Regions from separate parts of the Weizmannia sp. FSL W8-0676 genome, predicted to be linked through region 3. Evidence: riboswitches for the same ligand, from Rfam matches in the RefSeq annotation. Region 3 holds a riboswitch; each other region holds the start of a gene.
The links. Region 3 has a riboswitch for S-adenosylmethionine ahead of NST20_RS13470 (sulfite exporter TauE/SafE family protein). Riboswitches for the same ligand answer to the same signal wherever they lie in the genome.
Positions count from the first base shown of each region.

Region 1: it holds a riboswitch for S-adenosylmethionine, as region 3 does, so the genes downstream of both, NST20_RS01490 (phosphoadenylyl-sulfate reductase) here and NST20_RS13470 (sulfite exporter TauE/SafE family protein) in region 3, are expected to answer to the same signal.
Region 2: it holds a riboswitch for S-adenosylmethionine, as region 3 does, so the genes downstream of both, metK (methionine adenosyltransferase) here and NST20_RS13470 (sulfite exporter TauE/SafE family protein) in region 3, are expected to answer to the same signal.
Region 4: it holds a riboswitch for S-adenosylmethionine, as region 3 does, so the genes downstream of both, NST20_RS15775 (methionine ABC transporter ATP-binding protein) here and NST20_RS13470 (sulfite exporter TauE/SafE family protein) in region 3, are expected to answer to the same signal.

Region 1 is NZ_CP151954.1:289,064-293,107, reverse strand. It holds gene NST20_RS01500 (sirohydrochlorin chelatase) at 1-664, opposite strand, end outside; gene cobA (uroporphyrinogen-III C-methyltransferase) at 671-1,429, opposite strand; gene NST20_RS01490 (phosphoadenylyl-sulfate reductase) at 1,557-2,282, opposite strand; SAM riboswitch class I at 2,374-2,478, opposite strand; gene NST20_RS01485 (hypothetical protein) at 2,580-2,759, opposite strand; gene NST20_RS01480 (TIGR04104 family putative zinc finger protein) at 2,789-3,094, opposite strand; gene NST20_RS01475 (glycosyl hydrolase family 28-related protein) at 3,265-4,044, shown strand, end outside.
Region 2 is NZ_CP151954.1:2,187,769-2,191,812, reverse strand. It holds gene NST20_RS10770 (DNA mismatch repair protein MutT) at 1-370, shown strand, start outside; gene pckA (phosphoenolpyruvate carboxykinase (ATP)) at 389-1,975, opposite strand; SAM riboswitch class I at 2,152-2,300, shown strand; gene metK (methionine adenosyltransferase) at 2,445-3,656, shown strand; gene asnB (asparagine synthase (glutamine-hydrolyzing)) at 3,877-4,044, shown strand, end outside.
Region 3 is NZ_CP151954.1:2,722,138-2,726,181, forward strand. It holds gene nfsA (oxygen-insensitive NADPH nitroreductase) at 1-555, shown strand, start outside; gene NST20_RS13465 (amino acid permease) at 798-2,132, shown strand; SAM riboswitch class I at 2,444-2,551, shown strand; gene NST20_RS13470 (sulfite exporter TauE/SafE family protein) at 2,706-3,596, shown strand.
Region 4 is NZ_CP151954.1:3,212,081-3,216,124, reverse strand. It holds gene NST20_RS15790 (ParM/StbA family protein) at 1-377, shown strand, start outside; gene NST20_RS15785 (hypothetical protein) at 389-961, shown strand; gene NST20_RS15780 (ABC transporter ATP-binding protein) at 1,024-1,803, shown strand; SAM riboswitch class I at 1,885-1,993, shown strand; gene NST20_RS15775 (methionine ABC transporter ATP-binding protein) at 2,066-3,106, shown strand; gene NST20_RS15770 (methionine ABC transporter permease) at 3,096-3,758, shown strand; gene NST20_RS15765 (MetQ/NlpA family ABC transporter substrate-binding protein) at 3,818-4,044, shown strand, end outside.

The DNA.
Region 1 (4,044 bases), 890 kb from region 3:
GATACCGTGCCAGCCGGATATCATATCCTTCCCGCTGCAGCATGCCCACTTTCTTTTCCAGCGACCGGACGAGCACGCCGGTGAACCAAAGATATGGGGCCACAACCACCGGGCGCCCGGCCACGGCCAGCTCCTTCAGCGCCTCATCAAAACGGGGCTCAAGAACCGCCAAATAAGCCGTTTTGATCTGTTCTGCCCCCAGTTGCACGCGCAGCCCGTCCGCAATTTTTGCAAAATCGCACAGTGTTTCCGGATTACGGCTGCCGCGTCCGACCAGCAGAATCCAGGCACCCGGAGGCATGCCGGTTTCCAAAATATTTTCCGCCAGGATTCCGGTGATCCGGTCCCCGACGCCGAGCGGGCGGCCGTACGTAAACACAATATGCGGATAACGTCGTTTCGCTTCCCGGATCGCACGCGGGATATCCTCATAATAATGCCCGGCACTCAGCAGCAATACCGGCACAACGGCGATACGCCCTGCGCCGCCCCGGACAAGCGCATCAATCCCTGCTGCAATATCCGGTTCCGCAATTTCCAGATAACAAATTTCCTGGAGATCCGCATCCACCTGTGCCATCGCTTGCCGGATTGCCGCTGTTGCTTCCCGGGCGGTTTCGGGCACACGGCTGCCGTGGCTGACATATAAAACACCTTGTTTCATACCCGTTCACCCGGTACAGGCCGGAGCAGCGGAAAGCTGTTCAAACCATTTCAACTCATCGCGCAGTTTTACCACTTCTCCGATGATCAAAAGCGATGGGTTGCGCAACCCGTCCGCCTTTTCACTTAAATTTCCAAGCGTGCCGACCGCGGTTTCCTGTTTTTCCGTCGTGCCCCAGCGGATAAGTGCAGCCGGCATGTCCGGCGATTTGCCGTGCTTTATCAGTTGCGCACAGATGAGCGGCAGATTTTTCACGCCCATATAAATGCAAAGTGTATCAATTCCCGCATATTTGGACCAGTATGCATCAAGGTCTTCGCCTTTTTTCGTGACGCCCGCGATAAAAGCAACGGATGTACTGAGCCCGCGGTGGGTGAGCGGAATGCCGGCATAGGCGGGCACGGCGGAACCGGCCGTAATCCCCGGAACGATTTCAAACGGAATATGCTTTTGCACCAGTACTTCCGCCTCCTCCCCGCCTCTGCCGAATATAAACGGATCGCCGCCTTTTAAACGGACAACAGTTTTGCCTTGGTTGGCAAACTTCACAAGCAGGTGGTTGATCGTATCCTGCGACATCGTATGGGCGTCCGGCTTTTTCCCGCAGTAGACGAGTTCCGCATCCGGCCTTGCTTCTTTTAACAGATCCGGATTCACCAGGCGGTCATATAAAATGACATCCGCTTCCCGGATCATGCGCAATCCTTTCACTGTGATCAGTTCCGGATCGCCGGGCCCTGCCCCGACTAAATATACTTTTCTCATTTCTTCACCTGCTTTAAACTTAATCGGATAACTGGTTGGTTTGGTTTATGCGCCCACTTCTCCCGGAGTGGCTGTAGCAGCGGCTTAGAAGGGATGGCCGTTTTTGCCGCAGCACCACCGGGCAGCCTTATTTTTTCTGAACCGTATGCAGCCCGCATTCGGTTTTATGAAAGCCCGCCCATCTTCCTGCTCTTGAGTCGCTGTTTCCGACAGCACGTGTGCACGGGAAACAGCCGATGCTCGGATATCCCTGGTCATGCAATTCGTTATACGGAAGATGATGGGACTTGATATAGTTCCAAACGTCATCCCATGTCCAATGAATCAGCGGGCAAATTTTAATCGAATGGAACCTTTCATCTTTATTGACAAAATTCGTTTTCGCCCTCGTCGGCGATTGCTCCCGCCGCAAGCCGGATATCCAGGCCGCCGCTCCCTGCAGCGTTTCTTCAAGCGGCTTGATTTTCCGGATATAGCAGCATTGGTCCGGATCCCTTTTCCAAAGGGCAGATCCGTATTGCGCCGCCTGTTCATCAAGCGTAAGCGACGGTTTTTTCATTTGGATATTTAAAGCCGGATATTTCTTTTTTACTTTTTCAATCAATTCGTAAGTCTGCGGAAAGTGCAGGTCCGTATCCAAAAATACGATATCCGCATCTTCTCTGACTTTCGAAATGAGATCAATCAGCACCATTCCTTCTGCGCCGAAGCTGCACGCATATACCACTGATTTACCGTACGTGCCATATGCCCACTGCAAAATTTCCAATGCGCCCTTTGTTTCATCTTCCGGCACGAACACTGCAAACGGATCCGACGTAAACTGTTCATATGTGAGCCGCGTTTGCTCCACTCTATTCCCTTCTTTCTTATTCGATTACTAAGGATTAAACGACAAAAATCTTCTTACCCTGAAGTAAGAAGATATCCATTCCCGGGAAATCTTCTTATCTTTCAGGCCACCACCTGCAGGAATTGGCACAGTACCCGTTTTCGGACCTGCTGCCGAGGCTTCACAGGGCCCTTCCCTCCACCTCTCTTGATAAGAAAATAACAACATATAAGCTTGAAGTTTATTGTATACCTTCTTATGCTATTCGTCAACGAAAAATTCTGATAAAGAAAATAAGGCCCATTTTCACGAAAAGTGTTACATGTAGTTTTGGGCCACCTTTTTCTTTCTCATTTGATGAAATGGTTTCCAATCTTTACTTGCATGTGTTTTTTTCAAATCTTGCTCTGTACCAAATCGGTTCATCAATTCACCTTTAAACTTGCGGCGTACCGGCTCAGCTCCGCGTTTCATCATCACCTGGATTTTTGAAGCCATTTAAAAGGGCGACAACTATTCGTTCCCTTTTACCATAGAAGCCTTTCTTTATGATCAAACGAATAAACATAAGGCATCATAAGAATCAAACAAGCCCAAATAATGATGATTAGTGTTATGAATGCAATTTTTGGAATGCCCAATATCATTAGTCCAAATGAGATGAAAAAGCAAAGCAGGGAAAAATATCCAACTTTATTTCGAAACTTCAAACTTGGATATAACTTGGCTTTACAATTTGGACATTCTATGGTTTGGTCAAACTTCCATAATCTCTTAAAGATATAAATCCACTTAAATGGATGGTTACAATCAGAACATTTTGGCAGGCTCATTGACTTCCACCTTCCTTTTCTTCGATTTTAACATAAAATTCAATCTTTTTTATGCCAACAACAATGATTTAGAAAAGAGTCTTCCTTTTTCAGTGCGTTTTCCAACCTGCGGGGGTATACTACATATATCCAATGACAGAGACTGAATGAAGGCAAAGCGGGGTGAAAAAATGATTCATTTGGATAAGCATCATGACCCCCGGACAAACGGCATGCTGCTGCGCCAGCTTTCACGCAGGGCAGTCCAGCCGGGTACCCTAATCCAGGAAAATGAAGCGCTTTTTCAAAAATACTGCCAGCCGGAATTTCACAAACCGTTTTCCCTTTCACGGCTGCTGCTGAACCGGAGATATCCGGTTGAACCGTATAAAACCCTTGCAGATCAGAACGGCCTTGTCTACCCGGAATGGAAAACGATATTGGATCAAGAATACAGCCGGCTGCTGTCTGTGGCATCCCGTACAGTCAATGTGGCAGATTTCGGGGCTGCCGGCGATGGAAAAACCGACTGCACAGCGGCATTCCAAAAAGCACTGGGAAACGGCCGCGTGAAAGTGATCGTACCGGAAGGCGTTTATCTTGTAAAGGGGCTTAAGCTGCCTTCATGGACATGCCTTTGCGGCAGCGGAAAAGGCGTAACAGTCATCAAACTCCATCCGCATGCGCCGAAAAAAACGCGTCTTATCCAAAACGCCCATTTCCACCGCGGCAATCACCATATATCGGTGGAAGGGCTCTCGCTGGACTGGAATGTCGAAAGGCTCGGAAATGAGGAAAGAACGGCAGCAGGAAATAACCGTTCAAGCTGTCTGACTTTTGCGCACGTCACGTTCGGCTGGGTGAAAAATGTGGAGGCGGCGGGGGCCGGCCTGCATGGTTTTGATGTATCGTCTGCCCGGTATCATTATTTGGGCGACGGCTTTCTCGCCCCGGGAAGGAGCCGCTATATC
Region 2 (4,044 bases), 530 kb from region 3:
AGCTTGCGGCGCATATGCCGTCATTTTTGATGCGAAAAAAGAAAAAGTCGGGGTGGTGCCGTCGGGCAGTGGCTACAGGCTGCCGGGCGGGGAAATCAGCCGCGGGGAGTCTGAACTTGCCTGCCTGATGCGGACAGTCGGCGCGGATCTTGAAATTGCGGGCTTTTTAGGCAAAGCGGCACAGGAAACAGGCGCGCGGTCCATGGATGAAGGTCTGTTTTATTTGGGAAAATGGGAACAGCCCCGCAAAGGTAGCCATAACCTGGAATGGCTCAACCTTCACGAGGCTGCGGAAAAAATGGCCGGCACCCACCACCAATGGGCACTGCAGGAAGGAATCAGCGCCGTCCAGGCAAGTACCTGGTTTTAGCCGGGCTCCCGCTTATGCTTAAATAAGCGGGCCGCCGAGTTTTTCAATATCATCCGGCACTGATGAAAATTGCCGGAAATTTTCTTTGAACCGGGTTGCAAGTTCGAACGCTTTTTCACGGTAAGCCTGCTTGTCCGCCCATGTATCTTGCGGATAAAGGACTTTCTCCGGCACCCCTTCAATACGGGCCGGGATGTGCAGCCCGAAAATATCATCCTGCCGCGTTTCCACATTTTTCAGTTTGCCGTTTATCGCAGCCCGGACCATGGCCCTCGTATAGCTTAATTTCATGCGGGAACCGGTTCCGTACGGGCCGCCTGTCCAGCCGGTATTGACCAGAAATACCTGGACGTTGTGCCTGCCAATTTTCTCTCCGAGCATTTCCGCATAAACGGCGGGCTCAAGCGGCAAAAACGGCGCGCCGAAGCAAGTGGAGAACACAGCTTCCGGGCGCGTGACGCCGCGTTCGGTGCCGGCCAGTTTGGAAGTGTAACCGCTCAAGAAATGGTACATGGCCTGCTCTTTTGTCAGCCTGCTGATCGGTGGCAGGACACCGGACGCATCAGCCGTCAGAAATATAATGGTTGACGGATGGCCGGCCATGCCGGAACGGGCAATATTGCCGATGTTTTCAATCGGGTAAGCAGCCCTTGTATTTTCCGTCAGTGCATTGTTGCCATATTGCGGCCTACGGGACACCGGATCTACGACTACATTTTCAAGTACGGTCCCAAACCGGATTGCCCGGTAAATTTGCGGTTCTTTTTCTTCTGTAAGCCCGATGCACTTTGCATAGCATCCGCCTTCAATATTGAAGACGCCGCTGTCGGACCAGCCGTGCTCATCGTCCCCTATAAGCGCGCGCTCCGGATCGGCGGAAAGTGTCGTTTTCCCGGTCCCGGACAAGCCGAAAAACAGGGCCGTATCGCCGTTTTTCCCGGTATTGGCGGAGCAGTGCATGGGAAGGATGCCTTTTTGCGGCAGCAAATAATTCATGATGGAAAAAATGCTTTTTTTCATTTCGCCTGCATATTCCGTTCCGCCGATCAGAATCATCCGGCGTTCAAGTGAAATCATGATGAACGCTTCGGAATTCGTGCCGTCAAGCGCCGGGTCTGCTTTAAACAGCGGCGCGGAAAGAATGGTAAATTGCGCATCGTGTTGATTGAGTTCCTCCGCATCCGGCCGGATAAACAATTGATGCGCGAATAAATTATGCCAGGCGAACTCATTCACGGTCTGGATCGGAAGGCGGCTTTTTGGATCGGCACCCGCAAAACCTTTAAACACAAAAATTTCGTCTTTCCCTTTTAAATGCCGGATCATTTTTTCATAGAGCCTGTTGAACACGCCGGGAGATACCGGCTGGTTGATTTTGCCCCAGTCGACACGGTCTTTTGATTCGGAGTCGACGACAATAAATTTATCTTTCGGCGACCTTCCTGTGTATTTTCCTGTTGTAGCAGAAATGGCCCCTTCCGTTGTCAGCACAGCTTCTTTCCGTTCAATAATTTTTTCCATTAATTGCGGCACGGAAAGCTGCATGCGCACATTTTCCCCCGACAACAAAAACTTTAAATCGTCAGAAGCGCCAATCAGATCCATTTTCATAAACCGCCCCTTTGAATAACTTATTTCGCTTTAAACGATATCAGTATAACATATTCATCCGTTTATTACATACTTTTTCCCGGGAAAAATGCAGGGGGCAAAAGGGCAAATGGTGAAAAAAGCATTGACAGCGCCTGCTAAATTGCGTATGATTTTACTTTGAACGGATACTCTTATCCCGAGCTGGTGGAGGGACGGGCCCGATGAAACCCAGCAACCCGCCTCTGGAACAGGCAATGCGCTCGCAACGCAGCTGCCGCTTGACTTCCAGGCAAAGGTGCTAACCTGCAGCAAGGAATGTTTCCTTGAACGATAAGAGTGAAAGGCGCGATTGATTGAAGTCAAAACCTTTCCACTCATATGAATGGGAAAGGTTTTTATTTTTGGCTTTGTACTTAAAATGAATCGAGTTTAGGGTATGAGTACCGTTTTCAATATGTAACAATATAAGGAGGAAAAGCGGATGTTAAAAGGACGGCATTTGTTCACATCGGAATCGGTGACGGAAGGCCATCCGGACAAAATTTGCGACCAGATTTCCGATGCCATTTTGGATGCCATTTTAGAAAAAGACCCGAATGCCCGCGTTGCCTGCGAAACTTCCGTCACGACAGGGCTCGTGCTCGTCACGGGGGAAATTTCCACCAATACATATGTGGATATTCCGAAAGTGGTGCGCAAGACCATTAAAGAGATTGGCTATACGCGCGCGAAATACGGGTTTGATGCGGAAACCTGCGCTGTTTTGACATCGATTGACGAACAGTCCGAGGATATTGCGCGCGGCGTTAACCAGGCTTTGGAAGCCCGCGAAGGCGGGATGAGCGATGAAGAGATTGAGGCAATCGGAGCCGGCGACCAGGGCCTGATGTTCGGGTTTGCCTGCAATGAGACAGAAGAGCTGATGCCGCTTCCCATTTCGCTTGCCCACAAGCTTGCCCGCCGTCTTGCTGAACTCCGCAAACATGAAGTGATCCCGTATTTGCGCCCGGATGCGAAGACACAGGTGACAGTTGAATATGATGAGAACAACCAGCCTGCCCGGATTGATACAATTGTCATTTCAACGCAGCATAATCCTGACATCAGTTCCGGGCAAATTCAGGGGGATATGAAAAAATACGTCATTGAACCGGTTGTGCCGGCAGACTTACTCGATGCGGATACAAAGTATTTGATTAATCCGACCGGCCGCTTTGTTATCGGCGGCCCTCAAGGGGATGCCGGGCTGACCGGCCGCAAAATCATTGTCGACACGTACGGCGGATATGCACGCCACGGCGGCGGCGCATTTTCCGGGAAAGACCCGACGAAAGTGGACCGTTCCGCTGCTTATGCCGCCCGCTATGTTGCGAAAAATATTGTTGCGGCCGGCCTTGCGGAAAAATGTGAGGTACAGCTTGCGTATGCGATCGGGGTGGCGAAGCCCGTTTCCATTTCCATCGATACGTTTGGGACTGGAAAAGTTCCGGAAGAAGTGCTGATCGAGGCGGTTGAAGCCCATTTTGACCTGCGCCCGGCCGGCATTATCAAAATGCTCGACTTGCGCCGCCCGATTTACAGACAGACCGCTGCGTACGGGCATTTCGGCCGCGATGATTTGGATGTGCCTTGGGAAAAAACGGACAAAGCCGGGGCGTTGAATGAATTCGCCCGCAATCATATCGGAAAATAATGGGAAAAAGAGCGTGCCTGTTGATAGGCCGCTCTTTTTCCATGCGGGAGATACATGTACCTTTTTTAACAAAATCCCTGCAAACTGCCGGAAAACATGCTAAACTATATTACATGTGCAGATTTTGGCCGTCAAATTTTGGCGGAAATCGATTTGTTTTTTCAAGAAATAAATTTACAATAGAAGTATATCGAAATGATTAAAGTAGGTGACTTTTTACATGTGCGGATTTATTGGCTGCGTCCATGACCAACCCGTTACATTATCAGACGAAGACAGGCAACGGTTTAAACAGATGAACCATATGATCGAGCACCGTGGCCCGGATGATGAAGGCTTTTATGAAGACGAACATATCCAGTTCGGTTTCAGGCGCCTGAGCATTATC
Region 3 (4,044 bases):
ACCGGGAACCGCCATGTCGGAACATGCGGCCATCTGCTCATTTTCTGTGCCGATCTCCATAAACATGCACTTGCGGCGGAAATGGAAGGCGTAGATGCGCAAGATACACTTGAGACAACGGAAAAATTTATGGTCGCGCTCATCGACACGGCACTGGCCGCGCAAAACGCCGCGCTCGCTGCGGAATCGATGGGGCTTGGCATTTGTTATGTCGGAGGCTTGCGCAACCGGCTGCCGGAAGTGGCCGAACTTTTGAAAATCCCGCAATATGTCCTTCCGCTATTTGCAATGACAATCGGCTATCCGGCCGATCCGTCTGCGAAAAAACCGCGCATGGCGGCTGAGCATGTTTATTTTGAAGATGAATACCCGGCTGATGAACGTCTTTTGCGCGATCTGAAGGAATACAATGAAACGGTATCGCAATATTATACAAAACGCACAGACGGAAAAAGGAACGATACCTGGACAGGCCAAATGGCACAATTTTTTAAAGAACCATCGCGCGTTTTCATGAAGGAATTTGTAGAACGCCAAGGGTTTGATAAAAAGTAGAGGGAGCTGGCGCGTATTTTCCTCTGCCCGTCCCGGGGCACAAACTTAAACAGAACGGCGAGATACTACAATGAATGGTGTCCCGCTGTTTTTACATTTTACTTTGGTGAAATATGGATGCATCTGCCATCCGGCGATTCCATTTTTTTGTATATCAATATTTCCTTTTTTCTGCTAAAATAGAATAAATGCTTTAGCACTGAAAAGCGTTTATCTAAAAAAGAAAAGTGAGATTGATAGAAATGGAAAAAAACCAACATCATTTGCAAAAAGGCTTGTCACCAAGGCATGTCCAGTTCATCGCATTGGCCGGGATGATCGGAACCGGCATTTTTAAAGGCAGCTCCGATACCGTCAGCCTTGCCGGCCCGAGTGTTGCCGTTTCTTACCTGATCGGCGGCGCGCTTTTATTCATTGTCATGTCAGCGCTGGGGGAAATGGCGCTTGTCCACCCCGGCCTCAACGTCCAAAATCTGATCCACAAAGCGTTCGGCAGCCGGGTTTCTTTCATTATTGGCTGGCTGTACTGGATCAACTGGGTCATTGTTACAGTCGTGGAACTGCTTGCAGCCGGGAGCTTCCTGCAATTCTGGGTTCCCCACGCGCCATTGTGGCTGCTCAGTTTGCTCTGCGCCGCTTTCATAGTCGGCATCAATTTAACTGAAGTGAAGTACTACGGCGAATTTGAATTTTGGATTGCCGGCATTAAAATCATCACATTGATCGTTTTTATCCTGCTTGGCGCGCTGATTTTATTCGGTTTATTCCCCGGGACATCTTCCATGCTGTCCAACTATACAGCGCACGGCGGGTTTTTCCCGAACGGGCTTCACGGTACGTTCAGCGCTTTTCTGATCGTGATGTTTTCATACGGCGGCGCGGAACTGATCGGCGTTACCGTTTCGGAAACGAAAGACAGCGAAAAAGTGCTGCCGCGTGTCATTAAACAGACCGTTGTCCGCGTCATGCTTTTTTATATTTTGCCCATCCTGATCATTTGCGGCATTATCCCGTGGAACCAGGTTTCTTCCGTGGAAAGCCCGTTTGTGCAGGTGTTCAGCCGCACCGGGATCCCCGCTGCCGCCCATGTGATGAATTTTGTGCTCTTGACGGCCGTTCTTTCTGCCGCCAATTCCGGCATTTATGCCACTTCGCGCACACTGTTCAACATGGCGCAATCCGGAGAAGCGCCGCGCGCCTTTTTAAAAATTTCCCGGAAAGGCGTCCCGCTCACCAGTATTTTGCTGACCTCACTGTTTATTTTAGCCGGCGTGATTCTGGCCTATCTTACGCCGGATGAGGTCATCAGCTATTTGATGACCATCCCGGGATTTACCGTCGTCCTTGTCTGGATCGCCATCTGTGCAGCCGAACTGCGGCTCCGAAAGTCGTATGAAAAATTGCCTTCCTTCCGTGTAAAAGGGTACCCTTTCATGGTCTGGATTGCACTGCTTGCACTGGCAGGCATTTTCCTGTCTTTTTTGCTGGGCGGCGGCAACCCGATTGGTACAAGCATCTGCCTCGCTATTTTAATCGTGCTGGTCGTCCTGTCACTGAAAATCAAAGCAAAGGAATAGGCTTGTGTTGATAAAACCGGTTCCTTTGGACGGGAAGGGGACAGGCACGGGTGGATAGCGCGTATCAAACTGCCAGAATGGGCGGGACCGCTAACCCGGTTGGACTATTGAATAGAAGCAGCCATAATGCCCCCGCGCATCCTAAAACAAGCTTTTTAACACCAATCCGGCGTAAAGAAAAAACTCCCGACACAGCGTAATCTGATGGGGAGTTTTTTCTTTATCCCCCCATTCGTATAAATCCTATAAAAAAACTTGCAATAATTATATTGACTTCCATTTATTTTCTGATAAAATTTTAAACAACAAATCACTTATCAAGAGCGACGGAGGGATCTGGCCCAATGAAGTCCGGCAACCTGCAGCGAGCAGCAAGGTGCCAATTCCAGCAAAATGGGTACCATTTTGAAAGATAAGCGCTTATCCTTTACTCGCTGTCTTTCCGTAAAATGGCGGAAAGATTTTTAATTTCTGCAAGGCCGGCCGTTTGACCCAGGATAGACCCTGATGCGTATAATCCCTCTACATCAGGATGAATCAAATTTATGGATGAAGAAAGCGGGGAACATGAACATGCAAAAATTAATTGTCTTAGCACTTGTCGGCCTTGCCGCACAATTGGTGGATGGATCTCTCGGAATGGGTTACGGGGTGACTTCTACCTCACTCCTCTTGGCTTTCGGAATTGCGCCGGCTGTCGCATCAGCTTCTGTGCATTTGGCGGAGGTTTTTACAACGGCGGCTTCCGGGGTCTCTCATATGAAATTTGGGAATGTCGATAAAGGGATCATTTGGAAACTGGTTGTACCCGGGGCTGTCGGCGCCTTTCTCGGGGCAACCGTTCTCAGCCATCTTCCTGCAAGCACATTAAAACCGTACATTTCTATTTTTCTGATCGCCCTTGGCCTCTATATTCTTATCCGGTTTCTGATCAACGCGCGCGGGGCGTTGAAAGTTAAAAAGAAGACCGGGTCAAACGTATTTTTCATCCCGCTCGGCTTTGTCGCAGGATTTTTTGATGCAACGGGGGGCGGCGGCTGGGGCCCTATCGCCACACCGGCTTTGCTGTCCAGAAATGACATCGAACCGCGGAAAGTGATCGGCTCGGTAGATACAAGTGAATTTGCCGTATCCCTGGCGTCAAGCATCGGTTTCCTTTTATCCCTCGGCGCTATGCAGATTAACTGGATCTGGACGATCGCCCTCATGCTTGGCGGCCTGATCGCCGCACCGATTGCAGCCTATCTGGTTAAAATTTTGCCGGCTCATTTGCTGGCTGTCATTGTCAGCGGCATGATTGTGTTCAGCAACGTGCAAACTTTATTAAAAATGGCCGGCGCCGGAAGCGGGTGGTACGGCGTTACCTATACAGCCATTGTGGCAATATGGGCAATCCTCATTTTCTATACAATCAGAAAACACAAGCGGGCAGTTGCCAGCGCCAGCGTAAGCGTCGCAGAATAAGGAACATGTTCGGGCAAGGGATCCATTGCCCAAATTGTTTTTTTAAAGCCGTTTTTGACAATAAACGGGCTGAGGCGTTTCTATGCGAACGAACAACGCCATTTTTGCTTCCTTTATGCAGATGCCCTCTATGTGAAGGAAAGCGGCCCCGTTTTTCCACCTAAACCAGCCATTCCTTAACCAGGCACCGGCAAAAATGATCCATCACCAATTTTTCAATACCGCACGCCTAAGTGAAGGCAGGCCGCAAACTTCTTTTAGCGGCAAATGCACAGAGGCGCGTTTTGTGATTTTTTTGTGGGCCAAAACATGGCTTACCCGCGCCCGTCCGGTTTGCAGCCCCTGTTTATGCCGCCGTCCGCCATGCCCGCTTTCCCTCCCCCGTTCGCGAAATGGTTTATGTTTAAAATGTAAAATCTGTTTTGCTATAATTATATTTACTGGTATT
Region 4 (4,044 bases), 490 kb from region 3:
GCGATGTGGTCGATATTATCACGAAAAAGCATGACCGCAACCATATTATGGTGAAAGGCAGCCGGACAAGCGTGCACGACATTACAGACCGCATCCTGTTTGACCTTGCGAAGAAACAATACCGTCTGCTCCGGAACGTTTGGCAGAAAAACTCGCAAACAGAGATTTGCTATTTTGTCGGCGGCGGTTCTGTTGTCCTAAAAGATTACTTAAAAACGTTGAACAACAGCCTTGATGGCTACAATATCGATTTCTTTGAAGATGAAAAAGAGAGCATCTGGATGATGGCCAATGCTTACTACAAATTAATTTCGGATTATGTGAGGAAAAACAATAAACCGGAAGACAAAGGAAAGAAACCGGTCGAATCCAAATAAGGTGAAAAAATATGGAAAATCAAAGCGGGATGAAGCGGGGCCAGACGATTGCGTTCCGGATCCCCCAGGATACGCCCGATCATATTTTAAAAGAGTTGTCAAAGTTAAAAGAAAAAGAGAAACGGAACTTCTCCGCCAAAATAGCCGGGTATGTGATACAGGGCGTGAACCAGTCGCTCGTAAAAGACAAAGAAACGATTACAATTCCGCTGCCGCGCAAACTGACAAAAGTGCAGCATGACTGGCTGAAGCACGAACATTCGGAAGCAATGCTCGGCAGCATTGTTTACGAGCTGATTCAGGATCCGCTCCGGGCGACTTCGCTTTTTGCTGCCCTCTCGAAACAACCTGTTTCTATGGATGATACGCTTTTTTTACAGGAAGACGAATTGCCGCAAACCAGTGGAGAAGCAGACCCGGAACCGGTTCAATCCGGTGGTGAGCCGCCCGGTTCGGATGATCTTGATGCGTTCGACTGGAGAACTGCCGCCGCCGAACCGGCACCCCCTGAAGCGGAAGCGCCGGAAAAAGAAGAAGATGCGGAAGACCTGCTCGGGGATTTTCTCGCCAGCATGAATAAATGAAGGGCGCAGGGTGAACCCCTGTGCGCCTGAAAACTTGTACGAAATGTAAGGGGATGGAACAGATGGAAAATATAATCGAAGTTGCTGGTGTGAGCCTGGTGCGCGATGGCAAAAAACTGCTCTCGGACATTCACTGGACGGTCAAAAAAGGGGAGCACTGGGCTGTCCTCGGCTTAAACGGTTCCGGCAAAACCACTTTGCTCAATATGATCAACGGGTATATCTGGCCGACAAAGGGCAGCATCAAGGTGCTCGGCAAAGCGTTCGGAAAAACAAGCCTGCCGGAACTGCGGAAATCAATCGGCTGGGTCAGCTCCTCCATCCAGGAAAGGATACCGCGCACCCAGCTTGCACGCGATGTGGTCATCAGCGGCAAATATGCATCGATCGGGCTGTATGAAGCGGTGGATGCAGAAGACGAAGAAAAAGCCTTGCGCTTGATGGAACAATTGCATTGTGCCGCCCTTTATGGCCGTGCTTATGGACATTGTTCGCAAGGAGAGCGGCAGAAGCTTTTAATCGCGCGCGCGTTAATGGCGGAACCGCGCATCTTAATTTTGGACGAGCCTTGCAACGGGCTGGATTTATTTGCCCGGGAAATTTTGCTGGAAAGTGTGGAAGAGCTGGCAAAAGATGAGAACGGCCCGGCGCTTGTATATGTGACGCACCATCCGGAAGAAATTTCCCCCGCTTTCCAAAAGACATTGCTGATCAGGAACGGGGAAGTTTTCCGGCAGGGCCGCACGTCCGAGATGATTGAAAAACAAGTGCTTTCCCGCTTTTTTGAGCATGAAATTCAGGTGGAGTGGCGCGGAAACCGGGCTTTGTTTCAAGTTGTCTGATGATTGGAAAACAAAAAAATATAAAATAATGAATTGACAAATCCCGAGCCGTCCACTAATATTTAAATATAACAAATGAATAACTTATCCAGAGAGACTGAGGGACAGGCCCGATGACGTCCAGCAACCTTCAAATCTTTTTTTGAAAGGTGCTAATTCCTGCAGAATGGTTCATTCTGAGAGATAAGTCACTTGACCGGCAAACCTCTTTCGAATGAAAGCGGGTTTTTTTTTGCTAAAAGGAACAGAAGGAGATTTCAACATGCTGGTATTAGAAGATATTCATAAAGTATACGGCAAAGGGAAGGACAAAAAGGTTGAAGCGTTAAAAGGCATCAATCTGCGTGTTGAAAAAGGGGAAATTTTCGGGGTGGTCGGCTACAGCGGCGCCGGGAAAAGCACGCTGATCCGGTGCGTAAATCTGCTCGAACGGCCGACTTCCGGGAAAGTGCTCGTTAACGGGGTCGACCTTGTGCGCCTGCCGCCGAAAGAGCTGCGCAAAGAGCGGAAAAAAATCGGCATGATTTTCCAGCAGTTCAATCTGCTCCAGTCTAAGACGATTTTTCAAAATGTGGCCATGCCGCTTGTGCTGGAACACCGGCCGAAGGAAGAGATTAAGGCAAAAGTCGCAGAGTTATTGTCTTTTGTCGGGCTGGAAGACAGAATGCACCACTATCCTGGCCAGTTGTCAGGCGGCCAGAAACAAAGGGTCGGGATTGCAAGGGCCCTGGCGACGGATCCCGACATCCTGCTTTGTGACGAGGCAACATCGGCCCTTGACCCGAATACGACCGAAGCCGTGCTCGACCTCTTGCGGAAAGTCCGGGATGAGCTGGGCATCACGATCCTGATGATCACCCATGAAATGAACGTCATTCGTGACATTTGTGATAAAGTGGCGGTACTGGACGGCGGAAAAATTGTAGAGCAGGGCCCGGTGCTCGACCTTTTCACAGAACCGAAAACGCAAATTGCAAGAAGCTTTGTGAAAACCGTGCTGAATGATTCGATTCCGCCGTCGGTGCAAAAACTGATCGATGAAAGCAGCAAAGACAATCCGCACGGCATTTACCGGATCCTATTTAAAGGAGCTTCCACCAATATGCCGCTGTTATCCAATACGGCAAAACATTTTTCAATCGACCTGAATGTGCTTCATGGCATGATCACCGAACTTCAAGGCATTCCTTTCGGCAACCTGCTTGTCGAATTGAAAGGCGACCCGGAAGAAATGAAGCGGGCCATTCAGTACATTAACGATCACGAAGCCATCATTCGGGAGGTGGAGAAAAATGGCATTTGATTGGTCATGGTTTTGGCCGCAATTTTTCACGGCAATGGGCCAGACGCTGTATATGGTGGCTGTATCATTAATCATTTCCATCATCATCGGCGTTCCGGTCGGCGTGATCCTCGTTATTACCCGGGAAAACGGCATTTGGGAAAACAAATGGATTTTTAATATTTTAAATGTGATTATCAATATTTTCCGGTCGATCCCGTTTATTATTCTCGTTGTCGCGATCATTCCGTTTACGCGCTGGGTTGTCGGGACAGCGATCGGAACAACGGCAGCGATTGTGCCGCTCGTTTTGTACACTGCTTTTTACATCGGGCGGCTCATTGAAAGTTCACTGCTTGAAGTCGACAAAGGGACAATCGAACTTGCGCAGTCAATGGGGGCGACGAACTGGCAGATTATTTGGCGGTTTTTGCTTCCGGAGGCAAAGGCGTCCATGGTGCTCAATTTAACGATTGCCACCATCGGGCTGATCGGGGCTTCCGCGATGGCGGGCGCGGTCGGTGCCGGTGGGATCGGGGATTTGGCGATCACGTACGGCTACAACCAGTTTCAGACAGGCGTCATGATCGTTACCGTTATCACGCTGGTCATTTTCACCCAGCTTGTCCAGACATTGGGCAACTTTCTCTCCAAAAAAATTCGGAGAAAGTAATCTCGAAAAAAAGGGTTACATCTTTTTATAAAAAATTAAGTGCAGGGGGACTTAGAGCGATGAAAAAATTTGCGATTCTATTATTGGGGCTCATCCTGGTTTTGGCAGGATGCGGGGCCAAAAACAATTCGGGCAGCACAAGCACAAAGACAATCAAAGTCGGGACAACCACTTCTGAAGTGCCGACATGGAATTTAATCCAGAAACTTGCGAAAAAGAAAAATATCAATATCAAGATTGTCCGCTTTGACGACTATGTTCAGCCGAACCTCGCATTAAGCGACGG